2 linked regions of the Flammeovirga agarivorans genome follow. The protein of the gene in region 1 interacts with the protein of each later gene in a pairwise test. Links are inferred from orthologs where the notes say so. Each region holds a gene or a part of one and is shown on either strand. Other genes may lie near its edges.

Evidence for each region.
Region 2: the proteins of sucC (region 1) and sucD interact in binary tests that used the Escherichia coli proteins (3 or more experiments, as listed by UniProt). The link is inferred for Flammeovirga agarivorans from one-to-one orthologs.

Annotation. Positions count from the first base shown.
Region 1 is NZ_JABAIL010000004.1:381,134-384,370, forward strand. What follows is about bases 263-3,164. They hold sucC (ADP-forming succinate--CoA ligase subunit beta), read left to right. Parts: upstream 263-1,069; coding sequence 1,070-2,260; downstream 2,261-3,164. Other genes in these bases: topA (type I DNA topoisomerase), read left to right, coding at 263-733; lpxK (tetraacyldisaccharide 4'-kinase), read left to right, coding at 2,350-3,164. Also shown: more of topA, read left to right, coding at 1-262; more of lpxK, read left to right, coding at 3,165-3,237. UniProt on the Escherichia coli protein: Succinyl-CoA synthetase functions in the citric acid cycle (TCA), coupling the hydrolysis of succinyl-CoA to the synthesis of either ATP or GTP and thus represents the only step of substrate-level phosphorylation in the TCA.
Region 2 is NZ_JABAIL010000002.1:1,007,610-1,010,819, forward strand. The notes cover bases 232-3,106. They hold sucD (succinate--CoA ligase subunit alpha), read left to right. Parts: upstream 232-1,167; coding sequence 1,168-2,046; downstream 2,047-3,106. Other genes in these bases: HGP29_RS08805 (C1 family peptidase), read right to left, coding at 232-674; yidD (membrane protein insertion efficiency factor YidD), read right to left, coding at 772-993; HGP29_RS08820 (OmpA family protein), read right to left, coding at 2,127-2,867; HGP29_RS08825 (OmpA family protein), read left to right, coding at 3,051-3,106. In the rest of the region: more of HGP29_RS08805, read right to left, coding at 1-231; more of HGP29_RS08825, read left to right, coding at 3,107-3,210. UniProt on the Escherichia coli protein: Succinyl-CoA synthetase functions in the citric acid cycle (TCA), coupling the hydrolysis of succinyl-CoA to the synthesis of either ATP or GTP and thus represents the only step of substrate-level phosphorylation in the TCA.

The sequences.
Region 1 (3,237 bases):
GTGGCAAAATATGTTGAATACGTTCTACAAGCCATTCCATGAAAATGTAATTGAAACTGAAGAAAATGCAGATAGAGCAGAAGCTCACGCTGAGAGGGTATTAGGAACGGATCCTCAAACAGGTAAGCCAGTCATTACTAGATTAGGTCGTTTTGGTCCTATTGTTCAAATAGGAGATCAAGAAGATGAAGAGAAGAAATTTGCTTCTTTAAGAAAAGGGCAATATTTAGAATCGATTACTCTTGAAGATGCTCTAGAATTATTCAAACTACCAAGAACTCTTGGTAAATTCGAAGATAAAGTAGTTGTAGCAGCCATTGGTCGTTTTGGCCCATATATTAGACATGATGGTAAATTTGTTTCTTTAGGGAAAGAATACGCTCCAGAAACAGTTGAATTAGAAACAGCTATCGAATTAATTAAGGCAAAACGAGAAGCGGATGCCAAAAAATTAATTAAAACTTTTGAGGAAGAGGAAGATCTACAATTACTAAATGGTAGATGGGGTGCTTACATAAAATACGGTAAGCAAAACGTAAAAATTCCAAAAGAGTTAAAAGAAAAAGCGGAAGAGTTAACTTATGAGGAAGTTAAGAAAATCATAGAGGAAGCTCCAGCACCTAAAGCTAAGGGTAAAGCAGCTGCTAAGAAAGAACCTGCTAAAAAAGCTCCAGCTAAAAAGACTGCCGCTAAGAAAACAACAGCAAAGAAGAAGACTACAACTAAAAAGTAGTCAAATGATAAAATTAAAAAAGGTGATTTGTGTATTCAAATCACCTTTTTTGTAAAAAAAACTTCGTTAAAATAATAAAGTCATAAAAAACTGCATTTCGAACATTTGTTAGTGTTTAAATACGTTTACTGGTTGATTATCAGTGTTATTACAATGTTTTAAGCGTAATATTTTTTTTGAAGTATAAATTTCAATATCGCTTATTCGTGTATGCAAATTTGACTTTTGTTTTATTTTATTTAGAATTGTAATACCAAACTTTAATGATGTAAATCATAAAGTATAATCAAGTAGCAATACACAAAACAAACTTGTGCGCCCAACGGGTCTAATATCATGAATATTCACGAATACCAAGCGAAAAGCATCCTTAAGGAGTACGGAGTAAAAGTTCCTGCAGGTTATGTAGCAGACACTCCAGAACAAGCAGTTGAAGCTGCAAAAAAACTTACTGAAGAAACAGGAACAAACTTTTGGGTTGTAAAAGCTCAAATTCATGCAGGCGGCCGTGGTAAAGGCGGTGGAGTAAAAGTTGCTAAGAGCATGGACGAGGTGAAAACTCTTTCAGAGCAAATCATCGGAATGCAATTAGTTACTCCTCAAACAGGTCCTGAGGGTAAGAAAGTAAACAAGATCATGATTCAACAAGATGTTTACTACCCAGGTGAATCAGAAATTAAAGAATACTATATCTCTGTATTATTAAACAGAGCTACAGGTAAAAATATGATCATGTACTCTACTGAGGGTGGTATGGACATTGAGGAAGTTGCTGAGAAAACTCCAGAACTTATCTTCAAAGAAGAAATCGATCCAGCAGTAGGTATTCAAGGTTTCCAAGCAAGAAGAATTGCTTTCAACTTAGGAACTTCAGGTAAGTCATTCAAAGAGATGGTGAAATTCGTTACTGCTCTTTACAATGCTTACGTTGATACTGATTCTGAAATGTTTGAAATCAACCCTGTGTTCAAAACTTCAGATGATCAAGTTATGGCTGTTGACGCTAAAGTAGGTATCGATGATAACGCTTTATACCGTCATAAGAACATTGCAGAAATGCGTGACGTAACTGAGGAAGATCCTACAGAAGTTGAAGCTGGTGGATCTGGTTTGAACTATGTAAAATTAGACGGTAACGTAGGCTGTATGGTAAACGGTGCTGGTCTAGCAATGGCAACTATGGATATGATTAAACTTTCAGGTGGTGATCCTGCTAACTTCCTTGATGTTGGAGGTGGAGCAAACGCTACTACTGTAGAAGCTGGTTTCCGTATCATCCTTAAAGATCCTAACGTAAAAGCTATCCTTATCAATGTATTTGGTGGTATCGTACGTTGTGATAGAGTTGCAAACGGTGTTGTTGAAGCTTACAAAAACATTGGTGATATCAATGTGCCAATTATTGTACGTCTTCAAGGTACTAACGCTGAAGAAGGAGCAAAAATTATTGATGAGTCTGGTCTTAAAGTAGTATCTGCAATTACATTGTCTGAGGCTGCTGAAAAAGTAAAGGCTGCATTAGCTTAATTTAAAATATACTAGGTTCACTTCTTGTGAATTTTTATTAAAGCAGTTGAGTAGTAATAATTACTCAGCTGCTTTTTTTATTTTTGAGTATGAATTTTCTATTGAAACCCTTATCTGTGATATATGATGCTATAACTTATCAAAGAAATAAGTCTTATGATAATAATGCATCAAAAACATTCAATTTTGATTTGCCAATTATTTCTGTTGGAAATTTATCTGTAGGAGGTACTGGTAAAACACCTTTTGTAGAGTTTCTAATTCAGTATTATTCAGAAAATAAGAAAGTAGGAGTCCTGAGTCGTGGTTATGGCCGTAAAACGAAAGGGCCCATAAGAGCCCATGAGAGCTCTACTGCAAAAGAAATTGGAGATGAGCCGATGCAATATCATTCTAAATACGATGATGTTGAAGTTGTAGTTTCTGAACAAAGAGTAATGGGTGTTCCCTTTTTTGAAAACACAGAATTAATTATTCTTGATGATGCCTACCAACATAGGGCAATAGGAAGAAATGTGAATATTATGCTCTCTGATTCTAGTAAGCCATTTTTTCAAGATCATGTTCTTCCTTATGGAAGATTAAGGGAAAGAAGAGAAGGTGCAGAAAGAGCTCAGATCATCATTTTCACTAAGGTAGATGAGGAGAGTTTTGATCAATCTAATAGAGAAGAGTTTATTTCTCAATCAAAGAAATACTCAAAAGGGAATGTTTTCTTTACTTCAATCTATTATGGTGAACCATACAGTCTACATAATCAGAAGAAAGTAAATTTGCCGGATGAAGTGATTTTATTGACGAGTATTGCAAATCCAAACCCACTAATTAGAGAAGTTGAAAAATATTCAAGTATTAGTAAGCATTATAAATTTAGAGATCATTATTCATTTACTGAGAAAACAATAGAGAGAATCGAGAATGAGTTACCTAAAGGTTCAACAGTTGTGATCACAGAAAAAGATGCAGTAAAATTAAAA
Region 2 (3,210 bases), on another replicon or contig:
ATTTCTAAGACACATGGAGAATAATCGTCAAAATTAGTGAATGATGTTAACTCAATGTAATCGCTTGGATTGAAATCCATTTCATCAGCAAATTGCTGAGGTGTATACGATTTGCCATCTACCTCAAAAGATGTTGGTGTTGCTCCCATGTAGGCATCCAATACTGCTTCTAATGCATTTTTCCATTTTGGAGAAACTGTTTTTGAAGAAGCTAATGTCTTCAACATACTTTCCATTACACCAAAAAGTTCCTGATGATCATATCCACCTTTGCTTCCACCTTTTCCATCATAGACATTATTAGGAACAAAACCGTTCTCTTTAATAATGTTCATGACATCATGAGCTAATCCTCCTTCGCCAAATTGAGTTTTCCCTTGACGACGAACATATTTATCTGCTTTAACAGGGTAAGTGTTTCTTACAAAGTACATTTCAGAAAGGTCGTATTCCCCCTTCCCTTTTCTCATTAATTCTGACTCAATGAATGACGTTGTTGAGAAACTCCAACATGTACCTGTTCTTCCTTGGCTTTTTACAGGTGTGGTTTTGACTTGGTTAACTACTTTTAATTTAGTCCCATCTACCAAATTGTCTTGGGCTACTACTCCCAATGTTGATGCGCTGGCTAATAAAACTGAAGCAATTACGTTTTTGAACGAAAGAATCTTCATTTATTTATATTTTTCTATAAAATAATCACATTTAATGGATATAAGACTAAAAATACAAAAACGTTAGCTTAAATTCTAATCATTAACACAAAAAAAGTTAAGGCACTGGATCATACCCACTTCCTCCCCAAGGATGACAGCTTTTAATTCGCTTGATCGCTAACTTTCCTCCTTTAATTAAACCATGCTTTTTCAAAGCTTGTATTGTATACTCAGAACAAGTCGGAGTATATCTGCAAGAAGATGGAGTATAAGGAGAGATTAATAATTGATAACCTCTCACTAAAATCACAAAAAACTGCGTTAAAACCTTTTTCATATTTGCTTATTCGGGTATAAGTTGTACTAAAAATCGTATTTTCGCATATATAGCGACTATACAATGATAATTTCAAAGAAAAAGAATGATCTTTGTTCACTTTGACAATCTAATTGTATAAATTGCAACCGAAAAGGTAATATTAATATTTACTAACAAATAACCAACACAACCATGAGTGTATTGGTCAATAAAGACTCAAAAGTAATTGTTCAAGGATTTACTGGATCTGAGGGCAGTTTTCATGCCGAGCAAATGATTGCTTACGGCACAAATGTAGTAGGTGGTGTAACTCCTGGTAAAGGAGGTCAAACTCACCTAGATCGTCCTGTATTCAATACTGTATCTGATGCGGTAGAACAAGCAGGTGCCAATGTTTCTATCATTTTCGTTCCTCCTGCATTTGCTGCAGACGCGATTATGGAAGCTGCAGATGCTGGTATCAAAGTAATTATTGCAATTACTGAGGGTATCCCAGTTGCAGACATGGTTAAAGCGAAAAACTACCTAGCAGACAAAGACGTTACTCTTATCGGACCAAACTGTCCGGGTGTAATTACTCCAGGCGAAGCTAAAGTAGGAATTATGCCAGGTTTCATCTTCAAGCCAGGTAAAGTAGGTATCGTTTCTAAATCAGGAACTTTAACTTATGAAGCTGCAGACCAAATCGTAAAAGCGGGTTACGGAATTTCAACAGCTATCGGTATTGGTGGTGATCCAATTATTGGAACATCTACTAAAGAAGCTGTTAAGTTACTAATGGCTGACCCTGACACTGATGCTATCGTAATGATTGGTGAAATTGGTGGTAACTATGAAGCTGAAGCTTCTAAGTGGATCCAAGAACAAGGCAACCCTAAGCCGGTTGTAGGTTTCATCGCTGGTCAAACTGCACCAAAAGGTAGAAGAATGGGACATGCTGGAGCTATCGTTGGCGGCGCTGAGGATACAGCTGAAGCAAAAATGCGTATCATGGAAGAATGTGGTATCGCTGTTTCTAAGTCTCCTGCTGATATCGGAGAAACACTTGCAAAATTATTAGTAGAAGCTTAATTACTAGTTTCTGCACATGAAAAAAGACCTTGATTTTTGAATCAAGGTCTTTTTTATTGAATTAAATATATTTTTTTGATTTACCCTTTACTAAGAATAAACTCTATTCTTCTATTTTCTAAATGTTTTCCTGCTGAACACTTAATACCATTTCCACAATCATTAAGTAATTCTTCCTCACCAATTCCTTCAGCGTCTATTTTTGAAGCAGCTACTTTTTTGGACATCAAGACTTCTCTTAAATAATCTGCCCTCTTTTGTGTCATTTCTTTATTATAGATATCTGCACCTCTTGAATCAGAGTGTACTCGAATGGTCACCTTAACATCTGGATTTGTTCTTAATAAATCAGATAGGAAAGTGATTTGTTCTTCACCATTGATGACATTAAAATGACTATTGATTTCGAACTCTAAGTTCGTCAATGTATAAAGTGTATTAAAATGTACTTCTTCGATAGCAAAAGACATTTCAATAATTTCTTCGTCTGTTAGACCTATAGTTGTCAGATTATGTTCTTCTTGATCAAAATACAATGGTTTTGTACCATATACTTTAAACTCTGCCTCTCCTTCTAGAGTAATCACAAACTGTCCATTTTGGTCGGTATAGATCGTAGTCTTGGCACCACTTTTGATATTTTGAATGCAAACCTTTACGCCCTCAATGGTATTCCCGTTGTCACTATCAACGTAAATTCCTTTGAGTGTAAATTCTTTGTTGGAAGCTTCAGTTAAGGCAAAAGATGATAGCAACGCAACACATAAAAGTAGGGCTCTTCTATAATAACAATGAGAAAATCGCATAACAGAAAGTACCATTTTTTAGGTATAGGATAATTTTGAAGTCAAAGTCAAATATACAAACTTATAACGTATGTTAATATAATAAGTTGTGTAATATATAAAATTTTCTTACTCAAGTTATTACAATTCAGCCTTTTCTCAAATCTTCCAAAGACGGTAAAAAAGAAAGCTTAAATAAGTCAGACTCCATAAATGATAATGTTTAACTCATATAAAATCCTATCTTTTTTTTGCTTTTTAGCCTTTGCTCTTACGTCAAATTCACTTTTTGGCAGTCAAAAAATCTCAATTATTGGTTCTGTTTATTCTGAAAAACACAAATCTATAAATGAAGCAGATGTGATTGTTTTTGTTGCAG